3 regions of the Streptomyces sp. NPDC047886 genome follow, and region 3 is predicted to be linked to each of the others. Evidence: riboswitches for the same ligand, from Rfam matches in the RefSeq annotation. Region 3 holds a riboswitch; each other region holds the start of a gene.
The links. Region 3 has a riboswitch for cyclic di-AMP ahead of ACGF5U_RS24900 (M23 family metallopeptidase). Riboswitches for the same ligand answer to the same signal wherever they lie in the genome.
Positions count from the first base shown of each region.

Region 1 (4,912 bases), on a different contig from region 3:
GCCGTGACGACCGTGGCGGTGACCGTCGTGACGAGCGTCCGTCGGGCGGCGGCTTCCGCCGGGACAACGACCGTCCGTTCAACCGCGACCGTCGTGACGAGCGTCCGTCGGGTGGCGGCTTCCGCCGGGACAACGACCGCCGTGACGACCGCGGCGGTGACCGTGGCGGTGACCGTGGTGGCTTCCGTCGCGACAACGACCGTCCGTTCAACCGCGACCGTCGTGACGAGCGTCCGTCGGGTGGCGGCTTCCGCCGGGACAACGACCGCCGTGACGACCGTGGCGGTGACCGTGGTGGCTTCCGTCGCGACAACGACCGTCCGTTCAACCGCGACCGTCGTGACGAGCGTCCGTCGGGCGGTGGCTTCCGCCGGGACAACGACCGTCCGTTCAACCGCGACCGCCGTGACGAGCGTCCGTCGGGCGGCGGCTTCCGCTCGGCCGGCCACGACCGCCCGTACGGCCGCCGTGACGACCACCGTGGTTCGACCACCGGTTCCTTCGGGCGCCGTGACGACAAGCCGCGCTGGAAGCGCAACGGCTGACACCCAGTAACACCCGGACCCGTGAGCCGATACCCGATCGGCTCACGGGCTTCGGCGGGCTATGCTCGGGGATGACCCGTCGAGGGCCCTTAGCTCAATTGGCAGAGCAGCGGACTTTTAATCCGTTGGTTGTGGGTTCGAGTCCCACAGGGCCTACCAGGTCGAAACGCCGAGAGGCGGTTGTCGACCAGGGGGTTCGTGCCCCGGCTGCTTTTCAGCGGCCGGGGCACTCGTGCGTCCGGGGCCGTGCCGGGCGGTGTGGTGCCGTGGGGAGATCCATGCCACATCGGCCCCGGCGGTAAATGGTGAACGGTCGTGCTCCGGATGGCGTAAGGTGGTGTTCACCGACGCGGGGTGGAGCAGCTCGGTAGCTCGCTGGGCTCATAACCCAGAGGTCGCAGGTTCAAATCCTGTCCCCGCTACTGAAGACGAAGGCCCGGTGCATTGCGCACCGGGCCTTCGTCGTATTCCCGGGTTCTCCCGTGGTCTTCCCCGTGGCCTGCCCGTAGCTTCCCCTGGCTTCTCCCTGGCTTCCTCGAGGTCTCGCCCCCTGGCTTCTCCCTGGCTTCCTCGAGGTCTCGCCCCCAGGCTTCTCTCTGGCTTCCCCCTGGCTTTCCGGTCGGCCGCTCTGGCTTTCCGGTCGGCCGCTCGGCGGATGGTCGGCGGCTGTGCGGCGCGGCTAAGGTCCGGCCGGATGCGGCGCGGTTACCGTCCGCAGCCGTAGGGACGGCAGGGGAGCACGAGTGGCGCAGCGAGCAGGGTCCGGCGGCCAGGACGGCGGCAGCGGCGGCCACGGCCACGGCCACGGCCACGACCACGGCAGCGGCGGCCACGGCGACGGTGGTGCCGGTTCGGGGGCCGGGGGCGGTGGAGGTGGTGCCTGGACGCGGAGGCTCGTCCGTGTGCTGCCCGCCCTGCTGATCGTCTGCGGTGTGGTCTACGACTGGGCCACCCCGCCGCCCTTCACGGCCGTGCCGTTCTTCGTCGCCGCCCCGCTGATCGCCGCCTCGCTGTTCGACCAGGTGCGGACGCTCGTCACCGGTCTCTTCGCCGTCCTGGCCATCGTGGGCCCGCATCAGCTCTACAGCCCGCTGGAGCGGGGGCCCGCCGTCACCGAGATCCTCACCGTGATCACGGTCGCGGCCCTCGCGGTGCTCATCAACCGGGTCGTACGCCGGGGCAGCGAGCGGCTCGCGTCGGCCCGCGAGATCGCCGAGACGGCGCAGCGGGCGGTGCTGCCGACGCCCGCCGAGCGGATCGGGGGACTGCGGGTGGCAGCGCGGTACGAGGCGGCGCAGGCGGACGCGTTCATCGGCGGCGACCTGTTCGCGGTGCAGGACACCCCGCACGGGGTGCGGCTGGTGGTCGGCGACGTGCGCGGCAAGGGCATGGGCGCCGTGGAGGCGGTGGCCGTGGTGCTCGGCGCGTTCCGGGAGGCGGCCGAGCAGGAGAGCTCGCTGGAGGCGGTGGCCCTGCGGCTGGAGCGGGCGCTGGCCCGGGAAGGCACGCGACGCGACGGGCTCGATGTCTTCGAGGGGTTCACCACCGCCGTACTGGCCGAGATTCCGCACGGCGACGGCGTGGTCCGGGTGGTGAACCGGGGCCACCCCGAGCCGCTGCTGCTGTACGCGGACGGGGGCGTCGGTGCGGTGGAGCCGGCCGAGCACGCGCTGCCGCTGGGCATGTCGGAGCTGGCGACCTGGCCGGACCGGGCGGACGAGGCGCCGTACCCGCCGGGTACGACGCTGCTGCTCTACACGGACGGGCTGACCGAGGCGCGGGACGCGCGGGGCACCTTCTATGATCCGGCCGCGCGGCTGGCGGGGCGGGTCTTCCCGGAGCCCGAGGCGCTGCTGGACGCTCTCGTGGAGGACGTACGGCGGCATACGGGCGGCGGCTCGACGGACGACATGGCCCTGCTGGCGGTCACCCGGCCGGGCCCACGGCATGCGGGGGCCGAGTGACCACTCTCTGTGAGTGAGAGGCACCCCTCCGCATAACATTTGACGCACGGTCAGAAACTGCGTGGTCGGAGAATGTTTCTGAGGTCAGGTCAACTCGCCCGATTGCGCCCGATTGTGCCCCGGTTAGTCCAGGCCAAGGAGTGTTAATGATCAGTAGGAACGGCTTGGAATCCGGCGCCCGCGTCTATTAACGTTCGATAACGCAGCGCGGTCGTCCCAGCCGTCGCCAGAGACGGCGCCGTGCGCGTACGCCGAATTCCGCAAGGGAACCGGGGAACCACCACCTTGGGGTGAATCGGGTCGAACCGACCCGTAGGAGACCTTCCTGCTCCGAACCCGTCAGCTAACCCGGTAGGCGAGAAGGAAGGAAAGGAGTGCGCCTCCGTGGCGTCCAACAGGCCTGCCCCCGAAGCGTCTTTCGACCCGCCGTTCCAGTACTTCGGGTCCTACGGTCCTTCGGGAGGTGCGGGCGGTCCGGACACCATGGGCACGGACACCGTCGTCGGTGAATGGAACCCGACCGAGGAGACCGTCCGCCCTGTCCGGGGCCGGCACCGCGTCGCCAAGCAGCGCGGCGGCCTCGCCCGCAGCTCCACCGTCCTCGGCGTCGGTGTCATCGCGGCGGTCGGAGCGGGTGGCATAGCCACCGCGCAGGACAAGCCCGCGATCTCCATCTCGCTGCCCGACCTGCCGGACGCCTCGTCGCTGCCCGGCGTCGGCTCCCTGATATCCGGCGACGACACCGACGGGTCCGGGGCCGGGAGCGACGGCAACACCGCCCCCCTCACCGCACTCTCCCTCGCCGCCCCCGCCGACGGCACCGATGAGCAGAGCGCCGCCGCGGACAGGGACGCCGGGGCCGGCGAGGCGCTGCGCGCCCGCATCCTCCAGCAGGCCGAGCAGCAGCAGGCGTCCGCCGACGCCGAGGCGAAGGCCGCCGCCGAGCAGGCGGCCGCCGAACAGGCGGCGGCGGAGGCGAAGGCGCAGCAGACCGCCGCTGAGAAGGCGGCCGAGGAGGAGCGGAAGCGGCTGGAGGCCGAGGCGGCAGCCAAGGCCGAGGCCGAGCGGCTGGCCAAGCTCGCCGCGAGCTACGCCCTCCCCACCTCCTCGTACACGATCACCTCGACGTACGGCCAGGCCGGTTCGATGTGGTCCTCCGGCTACCACACCGGCCTCGACCTGGCCGCCCCGACGGGCACGCCCGCGAAGGCCGTGCACGGCGGCACCATCAAGTCGGCCGGCTGGTCAGGCGCGTACGGCTACCGGATCGTCCTGGAGCTGGAGGACGGCACCGAGATCTGGTACTGCCACCTCTCCTCGATGACGGTCAGCGCGGGGCAGACGGTCACCACCGGCGAGACCATCGGACGGGTCGGCGCGACCGGCAACGTCACCGGTCCGCATCTGCACCTGGAGGTCCACACGGCGGGTGGCGGGGGCATCGACCCGCTGGCGTGGCTGCGCGGCAAGGGCCTCACGGTCTGACGCAGCAGCCTGGCGCACTCACGGTCTGAACGCAGCAGCCGGGCTCACTCACGGTCTGACGGAGCCCGGCTCACGGTCTGGCGGAGCCGTCCGGTCGGGGCCGTGGGTCGAATCCCGGCCCCGGCACCCGCGTCCGGCCCCGGCACCCGCGTCCGGCCCCGGCACCCGCGTCCAGCCCCGGCCCCGCTTCGGCTCGGTCCTGGTCCCCGCGTCCAGGCCCGGCCCCATGAATCCCGGCAGCCCCGGCGGTACACCCCCCGACGCCAGGGCTGCCGGTCCGTCCACCGGTCCGCCTACCGCTGCCGGTACGGGTTGTAGCCGCCGTAGTCGCGGTGCGGGGGCGGCGTCCATACGCGGCCGATCGCACGCGCCGCGTACGTGAGCGACGGGCCGGCCACGTCCTTGCGCTGCCACAGGTGGTGCAGCAGCTCCTGTTCACGGGCGGCGAAGTCCTGGCCGACCGCGCCCCGGCGCGCCCGGTGGCGCAGGAACGCCAGCGACGTCGCGAACGTCTCGTACTCCACCACCGCCCGTGCCGCCGCCGGGCCGAACGTGCGCCGCGCGTAGTCCCGGGCCATGCCCCGCGCCCGCATGGAGGCCAGCGCGAGGGGCTCGGCGGGCGAGAGCCAGCCGGCGGCGGCGTACGCGGGCAGTTCGGCCGACACGGTGCGCAGTTCACGCTGCCGGGTCCAGACGGCCAGCCAGGTCAGCAGCCCGAAGGCGGGCACCATGAACGCCCCGTACACGGCGAAGAACCCCCACGGCCCGAACGTGGTCGAACCGTTCCACAGGGCGTGCACCCCCATCGCCAGGAGCAGTCCGAGCGCCGGCAGCAGGGCCCGCAGTACCTTGCCGCGCCGGGCGGCGAGCGCGGCGGCGATCCCGAACCCGATGCCCGTGCACACGGTGAACAGCGGA
Region 1 is NZ_JBIDCF010000003.1:753,921-758,832, forward strand. It holds gene ACGF5U_RS14990 (DEAD/DEAH box helicase) at 1-545, shown strand, start outside; tRNA gene ACGF5U_RS14995 (tRNA-Lys) at 629-704, shown strand; tRNA gene ACGF5U_RS15000 (tRNA-Met) at 894-967, shown strand; gene ACGF5U_RS15005 (PP2C family protein-serine/threonine phosphatase) at 1,289-2,509, shown strand; cyclic di-AMP (ydaO/yuaA leader) riboswitch at 2,749-2,882, shown strand; gene ACGF5U_RS15010 (M23 family metallopeptidase) at 2,894-3,994, shown strand; gene ACGF5U_RS15015 (PrsW family intramembrane metalloprotease) at 4,288-4,912, opposite strand, start outside.
Region 1: another riboswitch for cyclic di-AMP. It lies ahead of ACGF5U_RS15010 (M23 family metallopeptidase); the one in region 3 lies ahead of ACGF5U_RS24900 (M23 family metallopeptidase).

Region 2 (4,912 bases), on a different contig from region 3:
GAAGGCGCTGGAGGCCGCCCCCGGGCGGCGCGCGCTGGTCGTCACCGACGCGGTGTTCTCGGTCGACGGCGACGCGGCCCCGCTGGCCGGGTTCGCCGCCGCCTGCCGCGCGCACGGCGCCGCCCTGGTCATCGACGACGCGCACGGCCTCGGCGTCCTCGGCGACGGGGGCCGGGGCACCCCGCACGCGGCGGGGCTCGCGGGCGCGCCCGACGTCGTCGCCACGGCCACGCTCTCCAAGTCCCTGGGCAGCCAGGGCGGTGCGGTCCTCGGGCCCGCCCGGGTCATCGAGCACCTGGTCAACGCCGCCCGGACGTTCATCTTCGACACGGGCCTGGCGCCCGCCGCGGCCGGTGCCGCGCTGGAGAGCCTGCGCCTGCTGCGCCGCGAGCCGGAGCTCGCCGCCCGCGCCCGTGCGGTGGCGGCCACCCTGCACGGGCGGCTCACGGCGGCGGGCCTATCCGCGGTACGGCCTGACGCGGCGGTGGTGTCGGTACGGGCACCGTCGCCGGAGCAGGCCGTGCGGTGGGCCGCCGACTGCCGGGACGAGGGGCTCGCCGTGGGCTGCTTCCGGCCGCCGTCCGTGCCGGACGGCGTCTCACGGCTCCGGCTCACCGCCCGCGCCGACCTGACCGAAGATCAGATCGACGGAGCGGTGGCGACGATCCTCCGTACGGCTCCCGCCTACTGAGCGCGCAGCGAGGAGACGAACGCGCCCCAGGCCGTGGCGGAGAACCGCAGTGGCGGCCTGGCGGTGTCCTTCGAGTCGCGTACGGCGTACCGGCCGGGGCCGAGGTGAGCCGTCTCGACGCAGTTGTTCATCCCGACGCTGCGGCTGCTGCGCCGCCACTGCGCGGTGTCGTGCTGTGCGAGGTAAGCAGACATGGGGGTGCCCCTCCCTACGCGCCGGCACTGATCCCGGCGATGAGATCCAACGAGTCCTCGGGCGTCAGGGCGTGGGCCTGCATGGTGCGGAACGCGGCGCCGTACGCCTCGAGGTCTTCCGTGCGCTCCAAGTAGAGGCTACTCGTCAAGTGGTCGAGAACAACCACATCCAGATCAGAAATGTTCGGAAAGGAGAAGATAACGAAAGACCCGGAGAGTCCCACGTACCCGCCCGTCGCGAACGGCAGCACCTGCAGCCGCACATGGGGCAACCGCGCGGGCTCCAGCAGTGCGCGCAACTGCTCCCGCATCACCCCGGGCCCGCCCACCTGCCGCCGCAGCACCGCCTCGTCGACCACCGCTTCCAGCCGCAGCGGCCGCTCCCCGCGCAGCACCTCCTGGCGGGCGATCCGCACCCGCACCAGCGAGTCGACGGTCTGCGTCGGCAGCCCCTCCAGCGCCGCCCGGGTCACCGCCCGCGCGTACGCGGGTGTCTGCAGCAGGCCCGGCACGACGGACGTCTCCAGCGTCCGTGCCGCGCACGCCTGCGCCTCCAGGCTGATGAAGTCCCGGTACTGCTGCGGGATCACCCCCCGGTACGCGTGCCACCACCCCGTACGGCTGCCGTCCGCCGCCCCGGCCAGCGTCTCCAGCAGCGCCCGCAGCCGGAGGTCGTCGACCCCGTACGCGTCGAGCAGCCGGGTCACGTCGACGTGGGTGACGCCACTGGTCCCGGTCTCGATGCGGCTCACCTTCGACTGGTGCCAGCCCACGAGCCGGGCGGCCTCACGGCTGGTGAGCCCCGCGGCGAGACGCAACCCGCGCAACTCCTCGCCCAGCTTGCGCCGTCGTACCGCCGGCCCGTGCCGTGTGCCGCCCATGGCAGACTCCTCCCGACCCCCTCCCGTCCCGGGTCAACCCCTCAGTCTGCCCGCCGAATCCGTTCTCGCGTAGCAGAGTTCACCGCTTTGAGCGACAGATATATGCATATCTTGGTGGATCGCTCCCACCAGGCGCGACATAAGTGGCAGTCTGGCGGAAGCACAATCCGCGGCCGTTTCTCGTCACGCATCCGCGACATGTCGGAGTCCGGCCTCGGTGGGAAAGGGACAGCGTCGCCATGGCAGATCATCAGGAAGCATCCGTCACTCTGCCGAGCGATCCCGCCTCGGTCTCCGCCGCCCGCAGATACGTGGCGGACGTGCTCGCGGAATGGGGCCTCCCCGGCGGGACGGACATCGGCGACACGGTCCGGCTGATCGTCTCGGAGCTCGCCACCAATGCCGTCCAGCACACCTTCGGGCAGTCGCCCACCTTCACGGTGGACCTGCGCCTGGACCGCGAGGAGCGCCTGCGCATCGGCGTCACGGACAGCCATCCCCGCTGGCCCCAGCGGCTGCCCGCCGCCGTGCAACAGGACAACGGCCGGGGCATGGTGATCATCCGCTGGCTGACGGCGGAGTGCGGCGGCCGGCTCTCGGTCACCCCGACCGACGAGGGCGGCAAGACGGTGTGGATCGCCCTGCCCTGGAGCGTGCCCGTCCAGAGCTGACCGCCGACCCCCACGAGAGCGGTGCCGCCGCCCCGTTCCTCGGCGTCACCGCCGCCCCGTTCCTCGGCGTCACCGCCGCCCCGTTCCTCGGCGTCTCCGCCGCCCCGTTCCTCGGCGTCTCCGCCGCCCCGTTCCTCGGCGTCTCCGCCGCCCCGTTCCTCGGCGTCACCGGCGTGCCCGACTCGGTCCCGCCGTCCGCCCCGCCGCCCCGCTCTCGCGTGCGGTACAGGGGCTGTCGCCGGACATCGCGGACGAATGCCCCTGTACCGCCGTTCATGCCGAGCCCGGCCGGTGCGTCAGCGCACCCGCCCGTACGAGACCGACGAGGACCAGATGCGGTCCAGCTTCACCCACGAGCCGGTCTTGGGGGAGTGCCAGATCTTGTTGTTCCCGGCGTACATCCCCACGTGGTAGACGCCGCGGCCACCGTGGAAGAACACGAGGTCTCCCTTCTGGCGGCTGCCCGCCGAGATGCGCCGCGTCGAGTTGTACTGCTGCTGCGCGGTCCGGGGCAGCTTCTTGCCGGCCTTCTTGTACGAGTAGAGCGTCAGCCCGGAGCAGTCGAAGCGGTACGGCCCGGTCGCCCCGTACTGGTAGGGGGCGCCCCTCTTCGACGCGGCGACGTTCAGGGCCTTGTTGGCGTAGGCGGGCGCGGCGTTCGCCTCGGGAGCGGCGTCCGGCGCCAGCAGCGTGCCGCCGACGGCGGCGAGGGTCAGGGCCGATACGGCGCCCGCCCGGGACAGACGGGACAGAGACGGGACATGATTCTGCGCGTTCATGCGCAACCCTTCGTCAGCCGCCTGTGAAGGATGACCTGTCGGGTTCGGGCTTGACGAAGATGCCCGGCCGCCCGCGCGGCTTCACCCCAAGGGGGACCGGTCCGCTGGACGCGGTGGTCGCCCCGGCTTGCTCGGGTCCTCCACTCCTGCCGATCCACTCGTGTCGACCCGTCGTCCGGCCGGCGGCAGGATTCGGCGTCCGCCCGGACCGCCCCGCCGCGGTGGCGGGGGCTTGTCGTCGCCACGGATCTTTCCCGTCCGATCGCCGATTGCAGAGCGCGAACGACATGGTGTGACCCTGGTCACGACTGATCCGTTCGGGTGGACAAAATGGCTGTTCAGCCGGTTGGGCGAGGGCTGTTGATCCCGGTACCAGCGGCGGAGCAGGGTGCTCCGCCAAACGAGTACAGCGCCACCGCAACTCGCCCCGTACGAAATTCGTCCCTTTGCGTACGCCGTCCGGACGAGGGCCATGTGGTGCCCCACGACGCCAAACGGGTCACCCCGCGCGGTCCTGAGGCAGTGTCACCCTCCCGGTACGCCGCTCGCCGTCCAGCGCGCGCAGCGCACGCGCCAGGGTCCGCGCGTGCACCTCATGTCCGCCCCTGTCGTGCATCGACGTCACGGCGTCCCGCAGCGCGGACGCCCGTGCGACCAGCGCCTGCGCGGCGCGCAGCGCGCCATAGGTGTGCGTGGAGCGCGCCGGGTTGATCCGGCCGAGCAGGTCGACCACCGCGAGGTACGTGTCGATGAATTCACCCTCGGCGCGGGTAGGGCCCCAGTGCCCCAGGGCGGGTGCCGACGGTGACAAGACAGTCGACGGCATACGGAAAGGCCGCGTGTCCCCGTCCGCTACGGCGGGAACACGCGGCCGGCCTGTGCGCGGCGGGCTCCGGTGATCAGGCGGCCGGTGCCGGGGCCGTCTCCTCCCTGCGCGGCCCGGCGCCGACGACGGTGTCCGTCGCGGCGGCGCCGCCGCGACGGCGGGCCGCCACCAGGACCGCCAGGAGTCCGAGCCCGGCCCACGCCGCGAGTGTGAGCGCCGCCGTCCCGGACGCGGCGCCGTCGAAGTACGCGACCGACCGCAGCAGTGCGGTGCCCGCGCCGGGCGGCAGCACCTGGCCGAGCGCCCCCGCCGGCTCGGGGAGCAGCTGCGGGGCGCTCGCCGCACCGGAGAACGAGTTGCCGATCAGCACCATCAGGAAGGCGCCGAGTCCCAGCCCGGCCCGTCCCGCCAGCGCCCCGAGTCCCGCAACGGCCGCACCCGTCGCCAGCGCCGTCAGCGCGAGCGCCCCGGCCTCGATCCACCAGTCGCCCGCCAGCACCCCCAGCCAGCCGTGTACGAGCGCGACCGCCACTAGTCCGACCAGGGTGGAGGCACCGACCAGCGCCGTGGCGGCCCGCAGGCCACGCAGCCCGAGCAGGGTCACCACCGCTCCGGCCGCGACGCCCGCCAGCGACAGCGGCAGGACGCTCGCGGCGAACGCCCCGCCCCTGGGGTCGCCGGGCGGTGGGGTGACGACATCCGCGACGGGCACCGGCGTGCCGGCCGGGGCCGCGGCGGTCATGGCCTGCTGGAGCAGCTGGGCCACGGCGGGGCCGGCCGCCGACGCGGTGAGCAGGCGCGGCCCTTCGGGGCTCACCACGACGGCGCCGTATACGACCCGGTCCTGGATGGCGTCGCGGGCGGCGGCCT
Region 2 is NZ_JBIDCF010000012.1:137,978-142,889, forward strand. It holds gene ACGF5U_RS29215 (8-amino-7-oxononanoate synthase) at 1-691, shown strand, start outside; gene ACGF5U_RS29220 (DUF397 domain-containing protein) at 685-885, opposite strand; gene ACGF5U_RS29225 (helix-turn-helix domain-containing protein) at 900-1,766, opposite strand; gene ACGF5U_RS29230 (ATP-binding protein) at 2,006-2,437, shown strand; gene ACGF5U_RS29235 (C40 family peptidase) at 2,734-3,216, opposite strand; cyclic di-AMP (ydaO/yuaA leader) riboswitch at 3,220-3,424, opposite strand; gene ACGF5U_RS29240 (hypothetical protein) at 3,716-4,042, opposite strand; gene ACGF5U_RS29245 (ABC transporter permease) at 4,116-4,912, opposite strand, start outside.
Region 2: another riboswitch for cyclic di-AMP. It lies ahead of ACGF5U_RS29235 (C40 family peptidase); the one in region 3 lies ahead of ACGF5U_RS24900 (M23 family metallopeptidase).

Region 3 (4,912 bases):
ATCCGCTCCTCGAAGTCGTCGGGCGGCGCGGTCTTCGTGCTGCGGCGGGCCATCGCTGCTGCGGCTCCTTCACCAACAAGATTGCTCTGACGCGGACCATTGTGGACCGTCGCACTGACAACGCCGACCGCGACCCGGACAGCGCGGCCGTCCGCGGTCCCGCAGCCGCGCTCTCGGCGGTCCCGGACGGCGGCCGCCAGGCGCCATGTCGGCGGTCCCGGACGGCGGTCCCGCAGCCGCCACGTCGGCGGTCCCGGGCGGCGGTCGCCAGCCGCTCATGTCGGCGGTTCCCTCTGCGGGCCTGTCGGCGGTCCCGAGACGATCACGGGCGCGGCCGGCGCCGAGGCCGAGGTCAGGATCATGCCCGTTCGCGACCCGGAAGAGGGACGTCGGGATCCACCGGGAACTTCGCGGGGCGCCGGTGCGCTTGCATACAGTGGCAGGACTTTTCCATATCGCGATCGAAGGGACGTACATGCCCATGGGTCACACGGCCACAGCCCAGGCCGGCTCCGGCGGCCTGACAGCGACCGAGCACCGGCTGGCCAACGGCCTGCGCGTGGTGCTCTCCGAGGACCACCTGACCCCGGTCGCCGCGGTGTGCCTCTGGTACGACGTCGGCTCGCGCCACGAGGTCGAGGACCGCACCGGCCTCGCCCACCTCTTCGAGCACCTGATGTTCCAGGGTTCCAAGCAGGTCCAGGGCAACGGCCACTTCGAGCTGGTGCAGGGCGCCGGCGGCTCGCTCAACGGCACCACCAGCTTCGAGCGGACCAACTACTTCGAGACCATGCCCGCCCACCAGCTGGAGCTCGCCCTCTGGCTGGAGGCCGACCGCATGGGCTCGCTCCTCGCCGCCCTGGACGACGAGTCCATGGAGAACCAGCGCGACGTGGTCAAGAACGAGCGCCGCCAGCGGTACGACAACGTGCCGTACGGCACGGCCTTCGAGCGGCTGACTGCCCTCGCGTACCCCGAAGGCCACCCCTACCACCACACGCCCATCGGCTCCATGGCCGACCTCGACGCCGCCACCCTCGAGGACGCGCGGAACTTCTTCCGTACGTACTACGCGCCGAACAACGCCGTCCTGTCGGTCGTCGGCGACATCGACCCGGAGCAGACGCTCGCCTGGATCGAGAAGTACTTCGGCACCATCCCGGCCCACGACGGCAAGCCGGAGCCGCGTGACGGCACGCTCCCGGAGATCATCGGCGAGCAGCTCCGGCACGTCGTCGAGGAGGAGGTGCCGGCCCGCGCGCTCATGGCGGCCTACCGCCTCCCGCACGACGGCACGCGCGAGTGCGACGCCGCCGACCTGGCGCTCACGATCCTCGGCGGAGGCGAGTCGTCCCGTCTGCACAACCGGCTGGTGCGCCGGGACCGTACCGCCGTCGCCGCCGGCTTCGGCCTTCTCCGGCTCGCCGGCGCCCCGTCGCTCGGCTGGCTGGACGTGAAGACGTCCGCCGGCGTCGAGGTGCCGGACATCGAGGCCGCCGTGGACGACGAGCTCGCCCGGTTCGCCACCGAGGGACCCACGGCCGAGGAGATGGAGCGCGCCCAGGCCCAGCTGGAGCGCGAGTGGCTGGACCGGCTCGGCACGGTCGCGGGCCGCGCCGACGAACTGTGCCGCTACGCGGTGCTGTTCGGCGACCCGCAGCTCGCGCTGACCGCCGTCCAGCGCGTGCTGGACGTCACCGCCGACGAGGTCCAGGCCGTCGCGGCCGCACGCCTGCGCCCGGACAACAGGGCCGTACTCGTCTACGAGCCGGTCGACGCCGACGCCGAGTCCGGTACCGACACCGACACCGACCAGGAAGAGGGGGCGGACCGGTGAGTGACGCTGCCGTGTCTTTGACCAGCATGGAATTCCACCCGCAGCCGCAGCCGGGCACCGCCCGGCCGTGGGCCTTCCCGGCCCCCGAGCGCGGCAGGCTCGACAACGGCCTGACCGTGCTGCGCTGCCACCGGCCCGGCCAGCAGGTGGTGGCCGTCGAGATCGTCCTCGACGCCCCGCTCGACGCCGAGCCGCAGGGCCTCGACGGCGTCGCCACCATCATGGCGCGCGCCCTGTCGGAGGGCACCGACAAGCACACGGCGGAGGAGTTCGCCGCCGAGCTGGAGCGCTGCGGGGCCACCCTCGACGCGCACGCCGACCACCCCGGCGTACGGGTCTCCCTCGAGGTCCCGGTCTCCCGGCTGCCCAAGGCCCTCGGGCTGCTCGCCGAGGCGCTGCGGGCGCCCCTGTTCGCCGACGACGAGGTCGACCGGCTCGTGCGGAACCGGCTGGACGAGATCCCGCACGAGACCGCCAACCCGGCCCGCCGCGCGGCCAAGCAGCTGTCCGCCGAGCTGTTCCCGTCCGCAGCCCGTGTCTCGCGCCCGCGCCAGGGCACCGAGGAGACGGTCTCGGGCATCGACTCCGGGGCCGTACGCGCCTTCTACGAGGCGCATGTACGCCCCGCGACGGCCACCGCCGTCATCGTGGGCGACCTGACAGACGTCGACCTCGACGCGGTGCTCGCCGACACCCTCGGCGCGTGGACCGGCGACACGGCCGAGCCGCGCCTGATGCCGCCGATCACCGCCGACGACACCGGCCGGGTCGTCATCGTGGACCGGCCGGGCGCCGTACAGACGCAGCTGCTCATCGGCCGTATCGGCGCGGACCGGCACGACCGTGTCTGGCCCGCCCAGGTGCTCGGCACGTACTGCCTGGGCGGCACCCTCACCTCCCGCCTGGACCGGGTGCTGCGCGAGGAGAAGGGCTACACCTACGGGGTGCGGGCCTTCGGCCAGGTGCTGCGCTCCGCGCCCGACGGGACGGGCGCCGCGATGCTCGCCATCAGCGGATCCGTGGACACGCCCCACACCGGCCCGGCGCTGGACGACCTGTGGAAGGTGCTGCGCACGCTGGCCGCGGAGGGTCTCACCGACGCCGAGCGGGACGCGGCCGTGCACAACCTGGTGGGCGTCGCCCCGCTCAAGTACGAGACGGCGGCGTCGGTCGCGGCCACCCTCGCCGACCAGGTCGAGCAGCACCTCCCGGACGACTACCAGGCGCGGTTGTACGCCCGGCTGGCCGAGACCGGGACCGTCGAGGCCACCGCGGCGGCCGTGAACGCCTTCCCGGTGGACCGGCTTGTCACCGTGCTCGTCGGCGACGCGGCACAGATCAAGGAACCGGTCGAGGCGCTGGGCATCGGTGAAGTGACGGTCGTCGCCGGCTGATCGGAGCCCGCCGAACAGCGCCTACCGCACGGCGCTCGCCGAAGCGTGCCTGCCCGCACAGCGCTCGCCGAGCGGTGCCTCGCCCGACGTCCGGGCGTGGAACTGGCGCGAAACCGGCGCAGAACGGACGAACCATCAGGAACTCCGGCTTCCATCAGGAAGCCGGAGTTCCATTTGCGTGGCCGTATATGTCCGGTTTATTGGAGAGGTTGACTGTCTGACCTGTGGCATGCGCTACAAAAAACCGTGTTCGTTTGGTGATTGAAAGATCGGCCGCTTAGCGTCTGATGCGCTGTCCGACCGGTTCACCGCCGCACCCGCGGCACCGGGCAGCCATCGCCGAGTCCCCGTCAGGCGCGAGCCTGGGGAGCCGGGGACCCACACGTCCCTGGGGTGAATCGGACGCCTTCGCACCGCGCGGAGGGGCCCGTAGGAGACCTTCCTGCTCCGAACCCGTCAGCTAACCCGGTAGGCGAGAAGGAAGGAAAGGATCAGCCACTACATGGCGTTCACCCGTGCCACCGGGAAGCACCGTGCCTCGAACCGCCTGACGCGCAGGGGCGCTCATGTCGCCGGCGTCGCGGCTCTCGCCACCACCGGCGTCATCGGCAGCCTCGCCGCCCCGGCGTTCGCCGCCGACGCGGACGACAGCAGCCGCTCCCTGGAGGACACCGGCCTCAACCAGGCCGTGATCACCGACGCGCTCGCCGACCAGGTCGACGTGCAGGCGGCCGCCCAGGAGCGGGCGGCCGTGGAGGCCCAGCTGAAGGCCAGGGCCGAGGCCGAGGCCAAGCGCAAGGCCGAGGCCCGCGTCAAGGAGGCCCGCGCGGCCGAGGAGCGTGCCGCCCGCGAGGCCGAGCGCAAGCGCCTCAACTCCTTCCAGCTCCCCGTGGCGGGCTCGTACGTCACCACCGCCTACAAGGCGGGCGGGTCCCTGTGGTCGTCCGGCAGCCACTCCGGTGTCGACTTCCGCGCCGCGTACGGCTCCTCGGTCGTCGCCGTGGGCTCCGGAACCGTCGTGGAGGCCGGCTGGGCCGGCGCGTACGGCAACAACATCGTGATCCGTATGAACGACGGCACGTACACCCAGTACGGCCACCTCGCGTCGATCAGCGTCTCCGTCGGTCAGACCGTGGTCCCCGGCCAGCGGATCGGCGTCTCCGGCTCGACCGGCAACTCGACCGGGCCGCACCTCCACTTCGAGGCCCGCACCAGCGCGGACTACGGCTCCGACGTCGACCCCGTCGCCTATCTGCGGGCCCGCGGCGTCAGCGTCTGACCCCGCCTCCCCGACTGGACTCCGCAGCCGCACCGCGCCCCGCAGCCGCACCGCGGCCCCGCAGCCCGCGACCCGTACCCCGCGCTCCGCGTTCCGGCGCGGTCGGCACCTCTCCCGAAGCCCCGGCTCCTCGCGAGCCGGGGCTTCGGCATTGTCGTCGGTCGGCCAAAAGATATCCGTGGATGCCGTGAAGGCGTCGGAAATCGCACCTCGTTGCAATAGAGTCACGGGACGGGTGGAGAACACCCGAGTTTCGCGTGGATTAAGACCAGGTCTAAGCGGATCAAAATCGGAGGTTCGGTATGCGCATTCCGGCGCACTCGGTATGCACGGCGATCCGCGACGACATCGTCTCCGGCGTCTTCCCGCGGGGCAGCCGGCTCACCGAGGAGCAGCTCGCGC
Region 3 is NZ_JBIDCF010000008.1:104,470-109,381, forward strand. It holds gene ACGF5U_RS24885 (DNA topoisomerase (ATP-hydrolyzing) subunit A) at 1-53, opposite strand, end outside; gene ACGF5U_RS24890 (M16 family metallopeptidase) at 482-1,837, shown strand; gene ACGF5U_RS24895 (M16 family metallopeptidase) at 1,864-3,231, shown strand; cyclic di-AMP (ydaO/yuaA leader) riboswitch at 3,559-3,720, shown strand; gene ACGF5U_RS24900 (M23 family metallopeptidase) at 3,734-4,510, shown strand; gene ACGF5U_RS24905 (GntR family transcriptional regulator) at 4,813-4,912, shown strand, end outside.